4 regions of the Glutamicibacter endophyticus genome follow, and region 1 is predicted to be linked to each of the others. Evidence: riboswitches for the same ligand, from Rfam matches in the RefSeq annotation. Region 1 holds a riboswitch; each other region holds the start of a gene.
What was found. Region 1 has a riboswitch for thiamine pyrophosphate ahead of thiC (phosphomethylpyrimidine synthase ThiC). Riboswitches for the same ligand answer to the same signal wherever they lie in the genome.
Positions count from the first base shown of each region.

Region 2: it holds a riboswitch for thiamine pyrophosphate, as region 1 does, so the genes downstream of both, thiO (glycine oxidase ThiO) here and thiC (phosphomethylpyrimidine synthase ThiC) in region 1, are expected to answer to the same signal.
Region 3: it holds a riboswitch for thiamine pyrophosphate, as region 1 does, so the genes downstream of both, ACJD00_RS12520 (ECF transporter S component) here and thiC (phosphomethylpyrimidine synthase ThiC) in region 1, are expected to answer to the same signal.
Region 4: it holds a riboswitch for thiamine pyrophosphate, as region 1 does, so the genes downstream of both, thiM (hydroxyethylthiazole kinase) here and thiC (phosphomethylpyrimidine synthase ThiC) in region 1, are expected to answer to the same signal.

Region 1 covers NZ_CP174200.1:3,372,406-3,378,174, reverse strand. The annotation lists gene ACJD00_RS15715 (DUF4822 domain-containing protein) at 198-710, opposite strand; gene thiC (phosphomethylpyrimidine synthase ThiC) at 1,008-2,750, opposite strand; TPP riboswitch at 2,747-2,856, opposite strand; gene ACJD00_RS15705 (hypothetical protein) at 2,976-4,085, shown strand; gene ACJD00_RS15700 (HpcH/HpaI aldolase/citrate lyase family protein) at 4,098-4,922, opposite strand; gene ACJD00_RS15695 (MaoC family dehydratase) at 4,919-5,422, opposite strand; gene ACJD00_RS15690 (acetyl/propionyl/methylcrotonyl-CoA carboxylase subunit alpha) at 5,419-5,769, opposite strand, start outside.
Region 2 covers NZ_CP174200.1:2,362,829-2,368,597, forward strand. The annotation lists gene ACJD00_RS10955 (GNAT family N-acetyltransferase) at 1-429, opposite strand, end outside; gene ACJD00_RS10960 (ThiF family adenylyltransferase) at 460-1,608, opposite strand; gene ACJD00_RS10965 (thiazole synthase) at 1,609-2,415, opposite strand; gene thiS (sulfur carrier protein ThiS) at 2,418-2,663, opposite strand; gene thiO (glycine oxidase ThiO) at 2,664-3,791, opposite strand; TPP riboswitch at 3,788-3,898, opposite strand; gene ACJD00_RS10980 (GNAT family N-acetyltransferase) at 3,979-4,995, shown strand; gene ACJD00_RS10985 (mechanosensitive ion channel) at 5,081-5,769, opposite strand, start outside.
Region 3 covers NZ_CP174200.1:2,685,615-2,691,383, forward strand. The annotation lists gene ACJD00_RS12510 (type 1 glutamine amidotransferase domain-containing protein) at 1-154, shown strand, start outside; gene ACJD00_RS12515 (ATP-binding cassette domain-containing protein) at 239-2,572, opposite strand; gene ACJD00_RS12520 (ECF transporter S component) at 2,569-3,192, opposite strand; TPP riboswitch at 3,271-3,393, opposite strand; gene ACJD00_RS12525 (DUF4235 domain-containing protein) at 3,470-3,721, shown strand; gene mnhG (monovalent cation/H(+) antiporter subunit G) at 3,744-4,130, opposite strand; gene ACJD00_RS12535 (monovalent cation/H+ antiporter complex subunit F) at 4,130-4,399, opposite strand; gene ACJD00_RS12540 (Na+/H+ antiporter subunit E) at 4,396-5,019, opposite strand; gene ACJD00_RS12545 (Na+/H+ antiporter subunit D) at 5,036-5,769, opposite strand, start outside.
Region 4 covers NZ_CP174200.1:53,727-59,495, forward strand. The annotation lists gene ACJD00_RS00280 (uracil-xanthine permease family protein) at 1-472, opposite strand, end outside; gene thiD (bifunctional hydroxymethylpyrimidine kinase/phosphomethylpyrimidine kinase) at 509-1,945, opposite strand; gene thiE (thiamine phosphate synthase) at 1,942-2,583, opposite strand; gene thiM (hydroxyethylthiazole kinase) at 2,595-3,380, opposite strand; TPP riboswitch at 3,370-3,464, opposite strand; gene ACJD00_RS00300 (GntR family transcriptional regulator) at 3,500-3,862, opposite strand; gene ACJD00_RS00305 (hypothetical protein) at 3,859-5,460, opposite strand; gene ACJD00_RS00310 (aldehyde dehydrogenase family protein) at 5,556-5,769, shown strand, end outside.

The DNA.
Region 1 (5,769 bases):
CTCCTCCGCGGTTGTAGCACCAGGCGATGGCCTCACGGGTACGTAACCACGGCCCGAATTGCCTTAACGACAAAGCCGCCGGTGGGAACCGGCGGCTTTCTCGATCATCACTCGCACCTTCATGAGGTACTTATTACTCTAAGGCTCTCATCTGTGCGTGAACTTAGCCCCGCACTGGAGCTTGCCGATAGCTCCTCTTACTTAGTGGGTTCGAGGTGGTCGGTGGGGGTGTGGACGATGTCCACGAACTGCTCCGGGTCGTCCTCGGCGGGGACCCGGTAGGTGAACTCCTCACCGGTCAGGGTGGTGATGTGCGAGACGCGCTCGAAGAGAACCTTGCCGTCCTCGTCCTTGGCCACAATATGGCGGGTTGCTCCGTCCTCCGAGATGCTCCACTCACCTTGCATCTTGGGCTCGTCATCCAAGGTATACATCTGGAAGCTGCCGTCCTGGTTGAAGTAGGCGTAGCCAACGAAATTCGCGGCGCGTTCGTCGCTCAAGTCCACCTCTTGGCCGTCCTGATCCACGGCGCCGGTCGTTTCCCATGCGGTAGCGGCCAGCAGCTGAGAGGGGCTTTGCGTCGCGGAGGCCTCGGCGGAAGTGGTTGGCTGCTCGGAGACGCCCGAGGCGCAGGAGACAAGTAGGCCCGCGGCCAACAGGGCAGAACCCAGGGCGGTGGCGGTCTTGACTGGCTTGGAGCGGAAGTTCATCGGAGATCCTTCGTCGATCGGCAATAGTTGGCGGCCGCTCACCGTGCTCGGCGGGCCGCTTAGTATCTATCGTCGCCGCGAGGCGCAGTGCGTGGCATCGGGCAGTTGACCACGAAGAAATAGCCAATTGGGGGATCTTTGACCCGGCGGGGAGCGATGGCTTAACGACTGATGGCCCCGGTAACTACCGGGGCCATCAGTCGATCATCACTCGCACCTTCATGAGGTACTTATGACTATAGGGCTCGAGTCTGTGCTAATCCTTTGGGATTGGAGGAAACTAGCCGATAATCCTGTCTAGCTACTTGGCTCACCCACCGGAATTTCGGCGCTGACATAAACCTTTCCGCCGGACGCGAGGAATTCAGCCGATTTTTCTGCCATTCCGACCAGCGCCTGCTGTTCGGCGGCCGTACCGTACTCATTGCGGATGTCCTGGCTGATGCGCATCGAGCAGAACTTCGGCCCGCACATGGAGCAGAAGTGCGCGGTTTTCGCCGGTTCGGCGGGCAGGGTTTCATCGTGGAATTCCTGGGCGGTGACCGGATCGAGCGAGAGCGAGAACTGATCGTTCCAGCGGAACTCGAAGCGAGCCTTGCTCAGCGCGTCGTCGCGTGCCTGGGCCATGGGGTGGCCCTTGGCCAGATCTGCGGCGTGGGCGGCGATCTTGTAGGTGATCACACCCGTCTTCACGTCGTCGCGGTTCGGCAACCCCAGGTGCTCCTTGGGGGTGACATAGCAGAGCATGGCGGTGCCGTAGCGGGCTATCTCGGTGGCGCCAATGGCGCTGGTGATGTGGTCATAACCTGGAGCGATATCGGTGACCAGCGGGCCCAGCGTGTAGAACGGGGCACCATCACACAGTTCCTGCTGGCGTTCCACATTCTCGCGGACCAGGTGCAGCGGGATGTGACCGGGTCCCTCGACCATGACCTGCACGTCGTACTTCCAGGCGCGTTTGGTCAGTTCGGCCAGCGTATCGAGTTCGGCGAATTGTGCTGCGTCGTTGGCGTCCGCGATGGAGCCGGGGCGTAGCCCGTCGCCGAGGGAGAAGGCCACGTCGTACTTGGCGAAGATCTCGCACAGCTCGTCGAAGTGCTCGTAGAGGAAATTCTCCTTGTGGTGGGCCAGGCACCAGCCGGCCATAATCGACCCGCCGCGCGAGACGATCCCGGTGACACGATCGGCCGTGAGCGGGATGTAGCGCAAGAGCACCCCGGCGTGAATGGTCATGTAGTCCACGCCCTGCTCGCATTGCTCAATGACGGTGTCGCGGAAAATCTCCCAGGTCAGCGCGTTAGCCTCGCCGTTGACCTTCTCCAGCGCCTGATAGATCGGCACGGTGCCGATGGGCACCGGGGAATTGCGCAGGATCCACTCGCGCGTGGTGTGGATATCATCACCGGTGGACAGATCCATTACGGTGTCGGCCCCCCACGCGGTGGCCCACTGCAGCTTCGAAACTTCTTCGGCGATGGAGCTGGTCACCGCCGAGTTACCGATATTGGCGTTGATCTTGACCAGGAAGGCGCGGCCGATGATCATCGGCTCCGCTTCCGGGTGGTTGATATTGGCCGGAATGATGGCCCGGCCGGCGGCCAACTCGCTACGTACCTTCTCCACATCGCAGCCCTCGCGCAGGGCCACATAGCGCATCTCCTCGGTGATCAGCCCGCGGCGCGCATAGTGCATCTGGGTGACGCGCTGCTCACCGGTGGCACGCAACGGGGTGGGGCGCCGCCCGGCCCACTCCTCGCTGGCGGTGCCGCGGCGTAGCGCGGACTTGCCGTCGTCGAGCAAGTTGCGCCCGCGCCCGGCATAGTCCTCAACGTCGCCGCGTCCCCGGATCCACTGTTCGCGGAAGGGTGGCAGTCCCTGTACCGGGTCGCTACCGGGGCCACAGGTGCGGTACACCTGCAACGGGGGATTGCTTCGCCCATCGGGGGAATCGGCCAACTCGATTTCGGTGACCGGAACGCGCAGGTCACCCTCCTCGAGATAGGACAGAGAATGGGCAGGGTGCTGCTGAAATTCATTCATGGAATGAGCTCACTTCCTTCGCCGGCATTACCCGGACAGGTTCGACGGTCTCGAACAGCTACAGTTCGATCTCAGCCCGTGCTTACGGACACCCGTGTGGTCGCGATTACGCTAACACGTTCGGGGCGGTGCCTGGCAAGTTGGTGTCGGTCCGGGCGCGCGGTGGCCAGCGCGAGCACGTAGGCTTAACGGGACGTAGTTCCGCTCGATCAGCAAGGATGGCTCATGGCCGGCAAGAAACGCCAGGGTAAGAAGAACGCCGGAGCGGGAAACCCCGCCAAGTCGGCTCCGCGGGGGCGTAGCGTGCACCGGTTGCAGGCAGGAATCGCGCTCGACGCGCTACGTGATGACTATGCCCTGTGGGTGCGCGAACAAGCGCCGGGCTTCGACGAGTCGCAGGCGCAGCAGGTGGCCGAGATGCAGCTAGATGTCGTGAAGTCCGTGGGCGGCGAATACGCTCAGGCGGCCGGCAACGCTCATCTGCGCGCCATCGACCCGGAACTGTTCGGCGAGGTATTCGCCGAATTCTTGGTGTCGCTGCCCGAAGGGGTGGAGGTCGAGCCAATTTTCGGGGCGTGGATCGACTACCTGCAGTATCTCGCCGCCCGCGGTCTGTGGGAGGGTCCGCAGGAAGAGCTCGAAGCGCTGCAGGAGATCCTCGAATCCGCGCTGACCGGGTTCGCCGAGGATGACGCGGAGCTGGTGCAGTTGCTGCGCGGCACCGACCTGTACACGAAGGTCAAGGACCTCGCGCTGGCGCTCGGTGAGGGTGTGCACCTCGATGAATTCACCCGCGACGACAGCCCGGCCCGGGAACGGATCATGCGTTCGGTGGGTGTTGATCCGGCCACTACCAGCGGTGATGCGCCGGCTCCGGAGGTTTTCGCCCATGTCTGGAACGCCGCGGTGATGTCCGTGGTGGAACCCGGCGAAGAACTCGTCGTGCGCGATGAGGCGGCCTTCGCCAGCCTGACCGAGGGGGAGGCCGGCGACAGCGCCCAGGTGCTCTTCGAGATGGCGGTGGGCTGCGTGCAAAGCCACCTGTTGCCGCATCAGGACCTCAGCGAGCGCGACGAGGCGCACTACTTGATCTTGCGGAACCTGCTGGTCACCGCGGTGACCGGCAAGGATGCGGAGTTTGAGCCGCTGCGACGCAGCGTGGGCCCGAAGCTATTCGACGTGGTATTGCCCGAGGCGCAGGCCGCGTTGGCCTCACTGGCCGGTTTTGGGCTGTTGAGCGCCGCAGGCGATTCCTACGAGGTCGATGAACGGTTGCTGCCGGTCATTTCCGCCGGGGTCAGCGAGGCCGAAAGCCTCATCGAGGCCGCCGAATAGGCGGGGTCGAGCCTACTGTTCCCCGGCCTCCCAGGCGGCCAGCGTGGCGCGGGCCTGCCGCAGCACCGGTTCGTCGATCATCTGCCCCTCGAAGCTGAACACCCCGGAATTCTCGGTGGCGGCGCGCAGGATGCGCGAGGCCGCGGCGGCCTCCTGCGCATCGGGGTAGTAGGCCCGCCGAATGACCGGAACCTGGCTTGGGTGGATGCAGGCCTTGGCGGTGAAGCCGCTGGCGCGGGCATCCTGCGCCTCGGCAAGCAAGCCGGAGGTGTCGGGAATGTCCAGGTACACCGAATCGATCGCGGCCTTGCCGTGCGCGGCGGCATGTATCAGCACCTGGGCGCGGGCATAGCGGGCGATCTGACGGTAGCTGCCGTCGGTGCCGCGGGAGCTGGTGCCGCCGAGCGAGGCGATCAGGTCCTCGGCGCCCCACATCAGACCCACCACGTTGTTGGTGGCGGCGATGGCCGCGATATTGGCGATCCCGCGCGCGGTCTCGCATAGGGCGATGACCCGATAGTCCGGCAGCGCGGCGGGCACCGCACCGTCCTCGGTTTTGGCCAGCATCAGGGTGCGGTACTCGGTCTGCGTCAGGGCCCGCAGGTCGGCGGGGAAATGTCCGCTGATCACCGGGTTGATGCGCACGATGGTGCGTTCGGGATTCAGCGGGTGATCGATCAGCGCCTGCCGGGCGGCGTCCTTTTCCTGTTCACCGACCGCGTCCTCCAGATCGAGGATCACCGTATCGGCGCGTTCGGCCGCCTTGGCGAAGCGCTCGGGACGGTTGGCCGGGCAGAATAAGAGGGCCGGCCCCGTGGAGTATTTTGCATGTGTCATCGGCTACGCTCCTGAGCTTTGGCCGCTTCGTGGGCGGCGCGGGTCCACATCAGGCAGCTGCGGCTGGCGGTTGCCACGATGGTTCCCTCTTGGTTATAGCCGGTATGGCGCATCGTGGCAATGCCCTGCCCGGGCCGCGACGAGGAGGGCCGGACGGAGAGGATTTCGGTCTCGGTGTAGAGGGTGTCTCCGTGGAACATCGGGTGCGGGAAGGAAATGTCGCTGAGCCCCAGTTGCGCCACAATGGTCCCCTCGGTCAGTTGTGCCACCGACTGGCCGACCATCGTACTGAGGGTGAGCATGGAATTGACCAGTCGCCGCCCAAAGGGTTGGGCGCTGGCGAAGGCCTCATCCAAATGCAGCCCCTGCGTGTTCATGGTCAGCGTGGTGAACAGGACGTTATCGGCCTCGGTGAGGGTACGTCCCGGGCGGTGCACGTAAACGGTGCCGCTTTCCAGCTCGTCGAGGTAGCGTCCGCGCTGTTCGATTCTCTGGCTCATGACTGCTCTTCCACTGGTTCGACGGTTGCGATGAGTTGACCGGCGGTGACGAGGTCGCCGACCGCAAGCGGGCTTCGGCGCAGCACCCCGGCGATCGGGGCGGTGAGCTGGTGCTCCATTTTCATTGCCTCGATGGTGGCCACCAGGTCGCCGGGGGAGACCTGATGCCCCTCGGCGGCGCCCACCGCCACCACGGTGCCCGGCATCGGGGCGGTCAGTTGCCCGTTGCTGGTGCCCTCGCGGTTGAGACCGGCCAGTCGTTCGGCCAGCCGCTCGGACCGGCTGAGCACCCGCCAATTGCGGGTGTGGCTTCCGGCGCGGACCCATAGTTGCGAGCCCTCGCGCAC
Region 2 (5,769 bases), 1.0 Mb from region 1:
CGACCCGGTATTGGACTCGTCGCAGGTGATCAGCGCCTGGTCGACGCCGGAGGCGTGGAGCCGCTGCAGGCCGAAGCGGGCCAGCGCCTCGGCCACCCCTTGGCGGCGGTAGGCCGGGCCCACCCCGTAGCCTAGGTGGCCGGCCACCGAGGCGAGGAAGGCATTCAGTTCATAGCGTACGCCGAGCCGGCCCAGCAGCTCCCCGTCGCGTTCGGCCACATAGAATCCGGCACGCACCCAGCCCTCGGGAATGTCGCGGCCCTCCTCGTTGGCCAATTGCCGGGCCACGTAGTCGGCGAAGGACTCCTGCTCACCGCGTCCGACGAGGAACTCGAATTCGTCGGCCAGCAACTGCTCGTGCAGGGCTTCGGCCTGCTGCCGATCGCTGGGCCGCAGCTGGCGGATGATTAGTCGATTCGTTTCACTCACCCTTTCATCCTTGCAGATCAGCGAGCAGTACTAGTAGTCGAGAACTTCACCGCGCACCTCGCTGGCCCAGCGCAGGGTACCGCCGGCCAGATTCAGCACCGTGGCCTGCGCGTCGGCGGCCAGTAGCGCGGTGGCCGCACGTTGTGAACGCGCCCCGGTCTTGCACACCAGCACGGTGACGCAATCTTCCGGCGGGTCCGGCAACGCCGCCCACCCTTCGGACAAGACCCGGTCCAGTGGCACATGGATGCTGCCGGGGATGGCCACCAGTTCGCGTTCCCAGCTCTCGCGCACATCCACCAGGTGCACCGTCGCGCCTGCCTGCAGCGCAGCCAGTTCGCTGACCTGTAGTTCACGCACCGTCACCGGTGGCGCGGCGCAGACCTGCTGGTACTGGCCCAGCTCTCGGACAGGTTCACGGTCCGGGTCGGCTTCAAGCTGCAGGGTCATGGTGTGGGCCGCGGCCGCGTCATAGCACCAAAGCCGTCCGATGAGCGGCTCGCCCACCCCGCAAATGAGCTTCAGCGCCTCGGTGGCCATGGTGGCACCCACCACCCCGCAGAGCGCGCCGAAGACCCCGCCCTCGGCGCAGCTGGGCACCGAATCGGCGTCGGGCATCTCCGGGAACAAGTCGCGCAGCATCGGCCCGTGGCCCGGGGCGAACACCGAGACCTGGCCGTAGAACTGGAAGATCGTGCCCCACACCAGCGGGGTACCGCTCAGCTCGGCGGCGTCGTTGCTCAGGTAGCGGGTGGCAAAGTTATCGGTGCCATCGATGACCAGATCGTGGGCGGCGAAGAGCTCTAGGGCGTTTGCCGGTGTGAGTCGGCCGGAGATCGGGGTGACGCGCGCCCCGGCATCCAACCGGTGTGCGGCCTGCACCGCCGAGTCCACCTTGGCCAGGCCCACGTCGGCCTCGCGGTGAATGACCTGGCGCTGCAGGTTGGAGGCTTCCACGCGGTCGTCGTCGATCACGGTCAGCTCGCCGAGGCCGGCGGCCACCAGATACTGGAGGATCGGGGCACCCAGTCCGCCGGCGCCGATCAGCAGCACCTTGGCGTTGCGGATGCGGCGCTGCCCCTCGGGACCGACCCCGGGCAGGGTCAGATGCCGGGCGTAGCGGGCCAGCTCATCCGGTGACAGCGGCGGACCGGGGGCCACCAACGGGGGCAGCGGCATCTACAGTTCACCGACCAGCGTCTGCATCATGCCCTCGGCAGGTGAGGAGGCCAGCGCCACGTCACGGCGCGGAATTCGCCCGGCCAGGTGGGCGGCACGCCCGGCGCGCACCGCCTCGCGCATCCCCTGAGCCATCAGCGCCGGGTTGTGCGCGCGGGTAACCGCGCTGGCCAGCAGCACCGCGCTGCACCCCAGCTCCATGGCCAACGCCGCATCCGAGGCGGTGCCCACCCCGGCGTCGAGAATCACCGGCACGTTGCTGCGTGCGACGATGGTGGAAATATTGTGCGGGTTAAGGATGCCCAGCCCGGAGCCGATCGGTGAACCGGCGGGCATGATGGCGGCCACCCCGACATCCTCGAGACGCTTGGCCAGGGCCGGGTCGTCGTTGGTGTAGGCGAAGACCGTGAAATCCTCGGCCACCAGCTGCTCGGCGGCGCTAAACAGCTCGATCGGATCGGGCAGCAGGGTGTGCTCGTCGGCGATGACCTCGAGCTTGATCCAGTTGGTTTCCAACGCCTCGCGGGCCAGTTGGGCGGTGAGCAACGCGTCGCGGGCGGTGAAGCATCCGGCGGTATTCGGCAGCGGGCGCACGTTGTTGCGGCGCAGTAGCTCATAGACCGACCCGGAGCCGGCGGCGGCGAAATGCCGGATGGCCACGGTGGTGATCTCGGTGCCGGAGGCCTGAAGCGCCTGTTCGACACTGGCCAGCGAACTGGCCCCGCCGGTGCCGAGGATGAGCCGCGAGCTAAACTGCTGCCCGTCGATTTCAAACGTGTCGGTAGCCAAGTGGTCGATGGTGCTCATGATTAGCCTCCTTGGGCTGCGGTGACGATATCGAGGCGGTCCCCGGCACAGAGTGCGTAGCTGGCCCACTTGCCGCGCGGAAGCACCGCGCCGTTCACGGCGAGGGCGACCCCGAGGCGGCTGCCGTCCACGGCACGCCCGTCCTCGCCCAGTGCACGTGAGGTGTGCGTGGCGATCAGGTCGCGGGCGGTGCTGCCGGCTGGCACGCTGTGCGCCTGGTTGTTCAGCTGGATGTCGATGCTGTGCATTTAGGTTGCCTCCACGGGTTGGGCTGGCAGGTGGCCGCCGGTGAAGCGGCTCAGGGACAGGGTGGTTTGTTGCGCGGCGGGCAGCTGCCCGCCGGTGGCGAGGGTGGCGGTGGCCTTGGCGGCGAAGGGAGTCAGTAGAATCCCGTGCCGGAAGTAGCCGGTGGAAACCACCAGGCCCTGCTCGACGCGTTCGATAATGGGGACGTCGTCCTCGGTGCCGGGCCGGGCCCGGGCGATCACCTCCAACAGCGAGGCGTCGGCCACCCCGGGCACCAGGCGCCGGGCATCGTCGAGCAGGGTGTGCAGCGCCCCAATATTGACCTCGGCGCGGCCGTCTTCGCGGCTGCTGGCCCCGAGCACCAGCGAACCGTCGCGGCGTGGCACCAGGTAGACCGGGCGGCGGTTGACGATCCCGCGCACCGTGTGCTCGATCAGCGGCCGTCCGCCGTGCGGGCGCAGCCGCACAATGTCGCCGTACACCGGACGCAGCGGTAGCTCCGGGGCACCGGCCAGCGCACCGAGTCCGGTGGCTAATACCACGCAGTGGCCTTCAACCACTCGCCCCGAGGCGAGGCGTACCCCGCTGATCGTTCCGGCCTCGCGGAGCACCTCGATGGCCTGCTCGCGGACCAGCTCGGCGTGCAGGTAGCGCAGCAGGATAGCGGTCAGCGAGCGTGGGTCGACCTGATGATCGTCGGCAAAGCGCATGGCCCCGGCAATATTGGCCGCCAACGCCGGTTCGGCCGCCCGGGCCTGCGAACCCAGCAGCCGTTCGGTGCGCAGCCCCAGGGATTGTTGCAAGGATTCGAGTTCGTTCAAGGCCTGCCGGTCGGCGGCCTCGGCGGCCACCACGAGTGTCGCGTTATCCCGGTAGTCCGGGCGCTCTCCGGTGATCGCCTCGATGCGGTCGATGAACTGAGGGTAGTCGGCGGCGGCCTGCACCATCAACGGGTGCAGGGTGTGTTGGCCCCAGACGGTTTCGGCGGCCGGGGCAAGCATGCCGGCGGCGGCGTGGCTGGCCCCACCGGCCGGGTCGGGGTCGATCACATTGACCGTATGCCCGGCTGTTTTGAGTTCGAAGGCGGTGGCGAGGCCGATGATTCCGGCGCCCACGACGAGAATATGCACGACGGCACACTTCCTTCCTACGGCGGCATCACCCGCATCAGGTCTGGCGGTCGGCGTTCGGCCCTCTCAGCCCACGTTCCAATCGGTGGGCTCCCGCGAAGTTGTTGCGATTATAAGCATGAGCCCGCTCACTAAGCGAAATTCCATGACGTGAGCATTTAGCCTCGCGGCGTGATCTACTGTGATCATGCAGCACACGGATTTTCCGCAGATTCTCGACCCCGCCGCTCCCCTCGTCGAGCACCTGACCGCCAGTGAGGCACGGCTACTGGATCCGGCCGTGCGGCACGACGAAAAGTCCCTGCGCGAGCTGCTGCACCCGCACTTCACCGAGGTCGGCGTCTCGGGCACCAGCTATGATTTCGCCGCCATCGTGGCCCTGCTGCAAGCTGAGCCCGCCGCCGACGCCGGACCTGGGGTCCCCGGCAAAGTGCTTGCACCGCAGCTGTGTTTGCTGGCCCCACAGACCGCGCTGCTGCGCTGGCGTTCCGAGACCGGCTCGGTACCTGCCCACCGCAGTTCGCTGTGGCAAAAGCACGAGGGCGAATGGCGTTTGCTCTTTCATCAGGGTACGGCGACCAGCGAGCCGCTACCCGCAGCCGCCGCAGAGCTAGAGCAACCTAATGCCGACGACGCACCACGTTCTACCGCGGCACACCCCGCCGCACCACACGACGGCATCTTCCTGCGCCCCCTCGAACCGGAGGACGCACAGGCGGTGTTGGCGGCCTTTGATTCGGACGCCGCGGCCATGGCTCGGCAAGGTCAGGTGACCACCATGGCCGAAGCCGAGCAGTATGTGGCCCGGCTGCTGGATCCGGCCAACCTTCAGCTCCCACTGGCCATCGCCACCGAAGACGGGCTGGCCGGTTTGGTCAGCGCCGGGATCGATGCCACCAATAACAACGCCTGGGTCTGGTACTGGATGCACGCCGCGTACCGGGGTCGCGGTGTGGTCAGCGCGGCGCTGCGCACCTTGGCTCGGGTACTTTTCGACACGCACGGGATCCACCGCCTCGAGTTGGGGCTGCGCGTGAATAATCCGGGCTCGCGGCGGGTGGCCGAACGGGCCGGGTTCATCTGCGAGGGCCGCGAGCGCGGCAAGTTCCTCATCGACGGGCAACGCGTGGATACCCTGATGTACTCCCGGCTGGCCAGTGACCCGCGGCCGCTCTCGGCCCGCGAACTGCCGTTGCACCAGTAATCCCCGGGCAAAGGCAAGGGGACCGCCCACCATGTGGTGGGCGATCCCCCGATAGTGCCGATCGTCGGTTGATCGAGCCTGAGCTTTAGCGGAACGGATCGGTATCCGGCAGGTCGGTACCCGTAGGTCCGTTCTCCTCGCCCAGCTTGGACTTGGCCAGCACCTTGGCCGCTGCGTCGCGTCCACCGAGGCCGAAGGCCAGTGCCGCGGCCAGCGCCGCACCGATGACTACCGCGCCGAAAGCCATATTCACGATCGAATCGGCCAGGCCCATGTAGCGCAGGCCCATGGCCACGAACAGGGCGATCGCGGTGTAGCGCACGATCTTCGAGGCGGTGCCGTCGGCCATGAACTTGCTGATCACGTTGGCCACGACGAAACCGGCGGCGATGATCAGGCCGCCGAAGAGCACCCGGCCACCCAGCGCCAGCACCTCGTTGAGGATGTTGGTGATCGCCGGGAAGTTCAGCATCTGTGCGGCCATCACACCGAAGAAGAGCACAATGGCGATGCGCACGATGGTGGCGATAATGCCCGAGGCGCTCTGCCCCTCCGGCACGATGCCCCAGCCGGCGACGGCCCGGTCGGTGCCCACCCCGTGCAGGGTGGATTCGAGCAGCTGCCCAACGAACTTGGCGATCATAATACCGATGGCCAGCAGCACCAGTGCCATCAGCACCTGTGGGATGGCGGCCAGTACCAGTTCGAGCATGCGCTGTGCAGGACCGGAGATAGCTTCCAGACCCAGCACCTGCAGGGCGGCAATGGCCACGA
Region 3 (5,769 bases), 690 kb from region 1:
GAAGAAGCGCGGCGCGCTCTACGAGAAGGCGACGCTGCCCTTCGTCTCCTACGCCGTAACCGACGGTCGGCTGGTCACCGGCCAAAACCCCAGCTCCGCCAAGGAGACCGCGCAGAAGGTCACCGCACTGCTCGAAACACCGGCCAGCGTATAAAGACACAAAAATGCGGCACCCGAGCCTTTTGAGGTACCGGGTGCCGCATTAGTTGTCTGTCATTGCTCCGAGCGCATCGCTGGATTAACTCCACACCAGGTGGAAGGTCCCAGCGCCCAACGCCGCGGCAATGGCTCCGGCGCCGAGCACCACTCCGGCCACGATCACCAGAAGATCTCGCAGCCCAAAGTGCACGCTACGAATCCAGGTGCGTTCCCCGGTACCGAAGCCCTTGGCTTCCATGGTGACCGCCAGCCGCGAGGCACGCCGTACCGCCTGCACCAATAGCGCCAGACACTGACCCAATTGAGCTCGTAGGCGTTGCCGCGGCGAACCGAAGTTCCCGACACCTCGGGCCCGCCGGGCCAAGGCCAGCGTGGTGAATTCCTCGGTGAGCAGGCCCAGTAAGCGCATCCCTGCCAGCGCGCCCAACACGAAACGGTGCGGCACTCGCAGTTGTTGAGATAGCGCCCCGCCGAGATCACTCGGATTGGTGCTGGCCACGAGTAGCACCATGGGAATCGCCAAGCCGATAGCTCGCAGCCCGGTCGCCGCACCGGCGGCCACCGAGCCCTCGGTCACCGTGAACACCCCAAGATGCAACAGGATTCGGCCGGCGTCCTCGCCCACCAGCGCCACACCCCAGCCGGCCACCGCGCCAGCGGCCAGTAGCGGCCACGCCCGGCGCAGGAACGAGAGCAGGCGCAGTCCGGCCAGCGGGAGTGCCACCAGGGTCGCCACAATAATCACAGAGGCAGAGACCCAGTCCATGGTGGACACCAACGGCAGGGTGGCGGCAGCCACCGCGGCAAGCTTCGCCAGCGGATTGATACCGGCCAACCATGACTCCCCCAACGGCGCATCGAGCATTGGGCCCGGCCGTCCGGTGGCCTCAGAAGTTTCACGTGGCGCCGGCAACTGCAATTCTTGGGAGGCTAGGGCCGCGGAGAACTGCTCATCGTGGGTTACCGCAATGACCGCGGTGCCGGCTTCGAGAGCCTCGATGAGTAGCTGCACCAGTTCTCGCCAAGTATTGGCGTCCTGTCCAAAGGTGGGCTCATCGAGGATCAGCACCTGCGGGTCGGCGGCCAGCACGGTGGCAACCGACAGCCGACGTTTCTCCCCACCGGAGAGGGTGAAGGGATTCGCCTCCGCGAGGTCTTCGAGGCGCAAGCGGCGCAGCAACTGATCAACTCGGGCGGCGATCCGCTCTTCGTCGAAGGCCGGCGCCGCGGGATCGGCGGCGTGGGCCCGGCGCGGGGCAAACTCCAGCTCTTCACGCACGCTCTGCGTGACGAACTGGTGCTCGGGCTCTTGGAACACCGTTCCAATGCGCGCAATGAGCTTTCCGGCCTTCCAGCTAAAGGGTTGCTCGGAAAGTTCCCCGGCAAGGTCCTCGCTGGCTCGCAAGGTGCCGCTGGAAGGCTCGAGCAGCCCTCCGAGGGTCAGCGCCAGGGTGGATTTCCCGGCTCCGTTGGCTCCTCGAATACAGTAGGCAGCTCCGGCCCGAATCTGCAGATCCACTGCGGCGGTCTTCGGTGCCTGCGCCGAGCGCGCGGCAACGAGATCTTGCGCATGCAATAGCTCCACCCCCGGGGTGCCGGCAAACACGGTGGTCTCCGGGACGATGCCCGGCACCCAGAGGCCGGCAGCGCTCAGCTCGGCGCGCAACTGCCGGTCGCTGAACAGTGCCTGCGGGTCAACATCGTGGGCAACGCCGCCTCCGGGGGCCAGCACCACCACGCGGTCTACCGCATCGGCCCAAGCCTCGAGCCGATGCTCCACCACGATCAACGTAGCGCCGGTACTCTCGGCGGCCGAAAGTACCGCATCGCGTAGGGCGGGCACACCCTCGGGGTCGATATTGGCCGTGGGTTCGTCCAGCAGCATCAACCCCGGCTCCATGGCCAAGATCCCGGCGAGCGCTAGGCGCTGTTTTTGTCCACCGGAGAGATGGGCGGTGCGGTGCTCCCCGTCGAGGGCGCCCAAGCCCACGGCCTGCAGCGCCGGGGTGATCCGTTCGCGAATGAGTTCCGGGTCCATGCCAAGATTTTCGGCGCCGAACGCAACATCGTCGACAACCCGTGATTGCACAATCTGCGTTTCCGGGTCCTGTTGCATGAGCCCGACCGGTTGCTTGGCGGTAAAGACATCCTGGCCTCCCACCCGCAAGGACCCAGTGGCTTCGCTCAGTTCATCGACTTCGAGGATGCCGGCCAGGGCATAGAGCAGCGTGGACTTTCCGGCCCCCGAGGGCCCGAGCAGCAGCACCTTCTGCCCTGCGGGAATACTAAGGTTGAGGCCTTGAAGTGCGGGCTGCTCACGTTCGGCATGACGCCACCCGAAGTTCTCGGCAGAGACGGCCAAGGCTTGGGTGCGCACCGTCGCAGGACGCTGTTCCCCCAGCCCGGCACTCATCGACTCTGTCCCCGCCAGGCCCCTTCCAGGTGCGCTCGACGACTAGCCAGCGCACCCAACGCACCGGTGCGGGCCAAGCCACGAGTGGCCAGCCATGGCAATAGTCCAGCGATGATCATGCCGGAGATCGACATGGCCAGTACGTGGAAGAACTTCATGAACGGGGTGTAGGCCTCGTAGTAGGCCAGTACGTAGGCCTCGGTGAACCCTCCAAAGAATCCGGACATCAACCCGGCAATAAGTGCCACGGGCAGGGTGAATTTCCGGTAGCGCACGGCCGCGAAGACTACTTCGGCGCCCAGACCCTGTACGAGCCCGGAGAGCAGGACGGTCAGTCCCCATTGGGAACCCAGCAAGGCCGAGATGATTGCGGCCAGCATTTCACAGTACAAAGCGGCACCGGGCTTGCGGATAATCAAGGCGCCCAGGGCTGCCGGGAAAAGCCACATGCCCGAAACGAAGGCGGCGGCTGGCGGGAAGGCGACGAAGCCTAGGGATACAAAGCCGTAGCTCGCGTTCCACGCCCAAAAAACCACACCGGAAGCCACTGCGATGGCCGAGGCGATGACGATATCTACCACGCGCCAACTGGCACGGGGCTTAATTGCTGAAGTACTCATGATGGTCTCCTCCTGAGATAAGGAGGGGGGATGTACGCAAACCGCGCGTCCTATTAAATGGGCCGAAACGGGTTTCCGCATCCGAGATGCTCGACTTCCTTCGCCGGTATTAGCCGGAGCAGGTTCGAGGGTCTGCGATCTATCGCACTCTCAGCGCCTTTGGTCCTTGTTAAAGGACATGGCGCTCCCCTGTCGGAATGGTTCTGCGCCCCAAGCTTAGCGCAGGTAAGCTGGAGACGGGTAAGCAGAGGACCGGATATGAACAAGAGGGAGCACGATGAACGCCGTTTCTAAAATCGTCACCATGTTGGTTTCACTCGGTGCCGGTGCACTGGCCACGAAGCTGGTGGATCGCACCTGGAAGGGTTTCACCGGCAACGATGCCCCACGCGGAAAGGATGCGCAGGCCGAGGCCACGATGCGTCAGGCAATCTCCTTTGCCGTATTCTCCGCAGCGGTGGCCGCAGTCATTCAGGTGATCGCCGACCGCGGCGCAAATAAGGCGCTGTCGAAGCTCACGAAGAAGTAGTTTTTACGTAGCCTAAGGCCCGTCACTGCTGTTCCGGTGGCGGGCCTTGGTCATGCCGCTGTTCGGCTTCAACCGCGCGGATCGCTGCGGCGAGCTCATCACTATAGATCGACTTGTGACTCACGTGCTTCGTGCGGTAGCCCGAGCGGCCGATCATATGGGCGGAGACCGGTGCGGTCAGCAACTGCATCCCCCAGGCCAAGGCCAGCACGGGCACCACGGCCCAGGAGCGTAGGTGGATGGCCAGGGCAATGAAGATCAGCAGAAACCCCAGTACCTGTGGTTTGGTCGCGGCATGCAAGCGGGTGAGCAAGTCGGGGAAGGTCATTAAACCGATACCAGCCACCAAAGACAGCAGACAACCAATGATTAGGAAGACGGCAGCGAGCACATCCAGAAAGGCGTCCATCAGGCGTTCCTCTGATCGGTTACATAGCGTGAGACGGTCACCGAACCGATGAAGCCCACCGTGCACGCGACCACGACGAAAAGCACGTTATCCAGGTGCCGGTTGTAATACATTTCCAGGCAGACCGCGGCCGAAACGATCAAAAGCATCACGTCCAAGGCCAACACTCGGTCGAGGATCGAGGGGCCTTTCGCCACGCGAATGACGCATAGGATCAAGGCGACCGATAACACCGAGCCGCATACCCACATCACTATCTCGGTCATCATTGTGCCTTCCTCGCCGAAAACTTCGGTCCGCACTCGGCTTTGATTGCCTCGTACTCGCTCTTACTGCCTATGGCCATGATCAATCGGCGTTCGATATCGCGAATCTGGGTTCGCGCCCGCTCCACGGCCTGCTCATCCTCGGTATCCGCGTAGTGCAGATACAACGTGGAGCTGCGTCGGTCCACGTCAACGACGAAGGACCCGGGGATCAGGGTGAGCACATGCCCCACGGTCATCACGATCAGATCCGACTCGGTGCGCAGCGGTACCGCGATCAACGAGCTACGAGTCGCCCGCCCCTTGAACAGGGCCAGGTACGCAACATGGACGCTGGCGGCTACCACTTCACCAATGAACCACACGAACAGTTTGAGGCAGTACCAAAGGTTCAAGCGTCCCGGCAGCACCACCGGGGGCAAGGGGAAGAGCGTGGTGATCAGCACCGCGATAAGCGCACCGAAGAGCAGATTCCCCGGCGAAAAATCTCGCCAGAGAGCACCCCACACCAACACCAGCAGGATCAGTAGCGGCCATTCTTCGCGCAGGGTGGCACGGTGACGTATGCCAACGGGATCGAGCGCATCATCGATGCGTTGATCTTTGCTATTCGGAGTCTCCATGGTTCCCACTCCCTTCCTACTGCCCGGTCAAGATCGAGGTGATGTACGGTTCACGTGCCAGCAGTTCTGCGGCGACGCGCTGGCAGAATGCGAAAACCTGTGAGGCGAAAACCGTCAGGGCCAATCCCGCGACCACCAGTGAGGCAGTTGCCCAACGCATTCCCCACGGCAGGGCGTTGGCTTCGACTTCCCGCGCCTTGGTCGAGCCCAACTGTGGGCGCTCGGCGCCACCCTGGAAGGTCAGGTCGCTGATCTCCTTGGCTTCGGCCACCAGTGACTCGGTGGGCTCCTCGGCATCGGCGGCACGTCGCCAGAACACACGGGCCCACACGCGAATAATGGCCAGTAGGGTCAGCAGGCTGGTGAGCAAACCAGCGGCGATCACCAGCCAATTCAGCGCTCCCCCGGTCTCCACCGCGGCATGCAGAAGTCCAAGCTTCCCAAGGAAGCCCGACAATGGTGGAATGCCGCCGAGGTTGATCGCCGGGATGAAGAACAAGACGGTCAACGCCGGAGAAATCTTCGCCAGCGAACCCAGCTTGCGCACGTTGGCGCTGCCGGCACGACGTTCAATCAGCCCCGCCACCATGAACAGTGAGGTCTGCACAATGATGTGGTGCCCGACGTAGTAGATCGTTGCGGCGACGGCCAATTCGGTGCCCACCGCAACACCAAAAATCAAATAACCAATGTGGCTGGTCAGGGTGAAGGACAACATACGTTTGAAGTCCGTCTGCGCCAGGGCACCGA
Region 4 (5,769 bases), 200 kb from region 1:
TCGGAGTCAGGGTGGCCGAGGCCAAGTTCAGCCCGATCAGCGCGACGATGGTGCCCATCACCACCGGTGGCATGAGCGCGTGGATCCAGCCGGTGCCAGATTTCTGCACGATGGCACCGACGAGCAACAGCAGGGCACCAGTCATCACGATGCCACCCAGTGCCGGGCCCATGCCCCCGCCGGAGGTCATGGTGGCACCCACCGGTGCCAGTAAGGCGAAGGAACTACCGAGGTAGCTGGGTACCTTGCCGGCCGTGATCAGCAGGAACAGGATCGTGGCGAGCCCGGTGAAAAACAGGGTTGTGGTCACCGGGAAGCCGGTCAGGGTGGGGACCAAGATGGTTGACCCGAACATCGCCAAGATGTGCTGGGTGCCAATCGAGATGGTCTGCGGCCAGTGCAACCGCTCATTCGGGGCGACAACCTCGCCCGGGGTGATCGACTTGCCGTCGCCGTGTACTGTCCAGCCCACCTATGTTCCTTCCGCCATGGCCGGAATTGGCCTCGCCTATTCTACGCGGGCGGCCGCCTGGGCGAAGAAGTACAGCTCATGGCGGCTTGAACGTTCGAAGGCGAGCCACATGCGCTGACGGGTGGCCGCATCGGCGCGTCGCCATGCCGCGCGGACAAGATCGATCGCCTTGGTGGTGGCCGCGTCGAATTCCGGGGAGGAGTACTCGGCCAGCCACGCCGCATAGGGGTGCTCTGGATGACTGGCGGCCGCTAGACATTGGCCCACGTCCTGGTAGATCCAGTAGCAGGGAAGGATTGCGGCGATCAGCTCGGAATAGTTGGCGGTGCAGCTGCTGAGGTGGTTGACGTAGTTCAGCGTGGTTTCCGACGGGGTATCGCTGAAGTGCGGCAGGAAGCCGCGGTGCAGTTCCATTTCCCCGTCGAGGATGCCCGTGCAACCGATGGCCCAGAAGCGTTGGGCCTCGATGTCGCTGGAGATCTCACTGGCGCGGGCCAGTACCTTGGCGTAGGTGCGCAGGTAGAGGGCATCTTGGTTGATGTAGTAGTCGAAGTCCGCGCGCGGTAACGTGCCATTGGCGAGCTGGCGGATGAACTCAAGGTCGTCAATCTGCGCCCGAATATCCGCGATACGCTCCCACCATTCGAGCATCGGATCGCCCGGCTGCGAACCGGCGGCGCGGTGCAGCGCGCCGAGGTGATCCACCGGGCCGTGCCCGGAGCCGACCTGCAGGCTCGCCGCCCCTGAGATGGCTTCGGCGAGGTAGCTTTTGGCCATCTCCAACGCCTGCGACCAGTCGGATGTCGCGGCGTAGTAGGTGGCCAGCGCGGAGGAAAGTGTACACCCGGTTCCATGCGTGTGAGTTGTATCTATGCGCGGAGAAGAATATTCGGCGAGAACGCCATAGGCCCCTACAAGGGCATCCGGGCAGCTACTGGAGTTCAGATGGCCACCCTTGGCCACGACGAGCACATCGTGGCGATCGGCCAGCTGCCGCGCAAGCTCAATAACTTCTTCCCACCGCTCTGGGACGGGTTGGCCGCTGAGAGCGGCCAGCTCGTCGATATTCGGGGTCAGCACCGTGGCGCGGGGAAGCAATTGTTGCAATGCCGCCGTGGCGTCCGCGTCGAGTAGCGAGTCTCCGCTGGTGGCGATCATAACCGGGTCGAGCACCACCGGCACCTCGATGTGAGCCAGCCAGTCGGCAACCTGCGCGATGACTGCGGCATTGGAGAGCATCCCGATTTTCACCGCATCGATCCGCACGTCCTCGCTGACCGCACGGAGCTGCTCACCGACGAACTCTGGCTCGATGGCATGGACAGACCGTACACCTTGGGTGTTCTGGGCGGTCAGTGCGGTAATGACGCTCATGCCGTAGCCGCCGCAGGCGGCGATGGTTTTCAGGTCGGCTTGGATCCCGGCGCCGCCCGAGGGGTCGGATCCGGCAATAGAGAGAATATTCAGGCTCATCGGGCGGACTCCCAAGCGTCGATCAGTTCACGGGTTGCGGTTTCGGGGCTTTGTGCGGCGCAGATTGCGCGAACCACGGCCATGCCGGCGGCTCCGCCTTGACGCAGGGCGCTGGCGTCCTGCGCGGTCAGGGCGCCGATGGCGACGCAGGGAAGATCTACCCGACCGGCAGCACGCAGGAAGCCATCGATCCCAATAGGTGTTGGGTGGTCTTTTTTGGTTGGTGTGGCTCGGATGGCTCCGACGCCCAGATAGTCGATGGCCTGCGCATCACGCGCGGCTTGGGCCAGCTGATCGTCGGAGGAGGCGCTGAGCCCGATAATGCCTTCGCCAATCAGCGTGCGGGCCACCCGAACCGGAAGATCCTTCTGCCCGATGTGGATACCGGTGACCGCGGCACCCGCCGCACGGGCGGCCAAATAGACGTCGATCCGGTCGTTGATCAGCAGTTCGGCTTTGCCCTCGGTCAGTTCGGCGGCCGCGATGGCCAGCTCATAGAATTCCCGCGCGGTTTCCTCTTTCGCGCGCAATTGCACCCACTGAATGCCACCGGCGACCGCCTGCGCGATCACTTCAAGGGTGCTATGCGGGGTGCAGCTTGCCGTATTTGCCACTAAGTAGGGGCCAAGTTCACGCATTCAACAGTCCTCTAATGCTTCTCATGTCGTACGAAGTCGATGTCACTGGGCGTTACCTCGCCCAGCTCATCTAGAAAATTCACTGCAAAGCTTCCAGGTCCGCGGGAACGCGACCACGCACGTTCGGCGGCTAGTCCATACCAAGCGTGGGCGGACACGGCCGCTTCAAAGACCTCGTCGCTGGCGGCGACCATGGCGGCCGTGAAGGCTCCGAGGGCACACCCGCCGCCGGTAACCTTGGTCAGCGCCAAACCATCGGTATGAACGAGGGTGATGCGGTGGGCCTCGATGATGGCATCGGCCGGACCGGATATGGCAACGACGCTGCCGTAGCGGCGCGCTAGGTCGGTCCCGGCATCCATTGCGGCCGTGACGCTGTCGGTGGAATCAACGCCGCGGCCGGCGGATTCAAAGCCGGCCAGTGCGAGGATCTCCGAGGCATTGCCGCGGATCAGGGTGGGCCGAGCTGGCAGCAGGCTGCGGGCAAAATCGGTGCGCTCGCCAAGGGCACCGACGGCCACCGGATCAAGAATCCATGGGGTGTTTGCCTCGTTGGCCCCGGCAACCGCCTGCTCCATGGCGCGCATTTGTTCGGTGGTCGGGGTGCCGAGGTTGACCAACACCGCGGAGGCCACCTTGGCAAATTCGCGGGCTTCCCCGGGCAGATTGGTCATCGCGGGGGCCGCGCCAGCGGCCAGCAATACATTTGCCGTGAAGTTGCTGACCACCACGTTGGTTAGACAGAACACCAAGGGTTGTTGCGCGCGCATGCGTTCGGCAACGACAGATAGTCTCATGCGACATCCCTCCGCTAGTTTGACCTAGTTCAGGTTCAACGGGTCTCATCTCAGTCGGCGGCGCCGACACCCCGTGTCACTCGATGCGAGCGTACGTAACCTCGCGGCAGATCACAAATTCATGACCGGCGCCGAATAAGCGCGATCAGTGTGGTCTCATCGACGCCTTGGGCTCGTGCCAAGGCAAGTAGGTCATCCACGGCCTGCAGGATATCCCGCTCCATATGCGGTTTAGCGTGACCGGCGGCCACCACCGTGCCGGCCCGTCGCCGTGACTGCACCAGGCCTTGAGCCTCGAGTTCCTTATAGGCGCGCGCGACGGTGCCGGTTGCCACGCCTAGATCGGTGGCCAGCGCGCGAACCGTGGGGAGTCTGCTCCCCTCGGGTAGCTCGCCTAAGGCGATGAAGGTGGCGACCTGGCTACGGATCTGCTCGTAGGGAGGTAACGCAGCATCCAGGTCCACGGTAATCTTGGCGCTCATCGAATCCCTACAGAGCTGGATCTCTGCATCTTGGGGGTTGCCGGGCGCTGCAAGGCCAGCACGGCGGGTGCAAAGCAGATCACCACGCCGACTAATCCGAAATCGTTCAACAGTTGATACCCCAGTAGCAACATGGACACGATGGCCCCGGTCACCACGCGGAGCGAGCGGAATTCCAGAACCTGCCGGTACCAGATTTCTTGCTGCGCGGTGACGTTCCAGGGGATCTTTGTTGCACGGATGAGCGCACAGAAACCCGCATATGCCGCGACAAGCGCGCTAACTAAGACGAGCGGGATCCACCAGGTAGGGGTGACAAAGCCCCACAACATATCTAGCGGGGGATTTAGCAGGAAGTAGAGGGTTACTGCCACAGCAATTCCGGCGCTGATATAGGTCCATCGGGGCAAGGGGGCCGATGGCCTGGCCAGATGCCCCAGAGTTCGCGTCCGAATGATCATGTAGAGCAGGTACGCGGCGTTGATCAGTAGATACAAGAAGGCTACTGCCGTGATGAGGAGCAAAATAGCCGTGGTGCGTTCAGCCGTGGGCATGCTTGCAGGTCCGGTGCTCGGCAACATCTGCCAGAAGGCGGCGGCTACCAGTAGAGCCAGCGTAGCGCTCATGTACTGCACCGCGAATAGTTGTTCACGCAGCCGTCCGAAGGGGGAGATTGCCTGGCGGCGGCGCGCCTCGAAGTTCGTTGGTGGGCGCCAGAGCAACATGCCGAAGGAGATGGCCAGGACGGCGTAGTTCGCCGTTTCGTCCCAGCGGCCGGCAACGCTCTCGAGCCGATCCATATAGTCGATTCCGCCGCCGAGCCCGTCGAGGAACTCTGTAGACCGGTCGTAGAGCCACCGCGCCTTGTAGTGCAAGGCCTGAGCGGCGGTCGTGGCCAGAAGCACGGTCACGGTGCGATACAGCCGGTTGAGCCAGGTGATGCGCAGCAGCCGATTATCGTGTTCGGTGATTCCCTCCAGTGGCTTGCGGCGCAAGATGACCAGTGTGGCGATCAGTGCAACCACCAGAAGCGCCACGAGACTCAATAGCAGGTAGGGCAGCAGCTCCGCGGAATCGCGTAGGCCGGGCTGGGCCGAGTGGGTGATGGAGTAGTTTTCTCCATCGCCCTCGGTGATTTCGGGTCGGGGCGCTAGGCCCGGGACATCACGCACGCTGTGCAGGGCGACGAGGCCGGCGGCAAAGACGCTGAGCATCACCGCAACCAGGGTTTTGGGGATCAAACCCGAGAGCGTGCGTGGTTCGAGGGAAGCGGTGCGTTGCGGAGCAAGCTTGCGGGGCCAGGTGAATTGCCCGGCGAAGTAAAGAAAAGCCACCCACAGTGCGGGGGTGGTGGCAACTCCCACGGCCTCGGGTATACCCAGTGGCTGAGATTCATGCAGTTGGATGCTTTGCAGCGCGTCAAGCGAATTCGCTGAAGTGCTGGCAAAGAAGCCGATCGTTGCGCACCAGAAGGCGTGCCGTCTGGCTAGCTCCAGACGATCTGTGTTCCTTCCCGTCGCTAAGCCGCGCAGAATCACATAGAAAATCAATGCGGCAACGGCAAAGCTACCCAACTGAGCGCTCAAGGGATTAGTCATGGATCCACCTTTCCCCAATTAATGTATCAACAGTTTGATACAAAAGACAGGTTGCCGTCCGCGCGAAGCCCGTCCGGTGCCGTACTCTCATGTTTATGGGCTTGTTTACCTCTACTCCGCTTCCCGAACCGGTGGGCGATCACGCCCCGCCGGTCGATGAACATCCGGCGCGCATCCAGCAGGTCATCGCGAGTTTGCGCCAAGCCTCGGACGCTCGGATCACCCACCCGCGACGCTTCCGTGCACAACAACTGCGCGGCTTGGAAAAGATGCTTCAGGAGCGCGAGGTTGATTTCCTCAGCGCCCTCG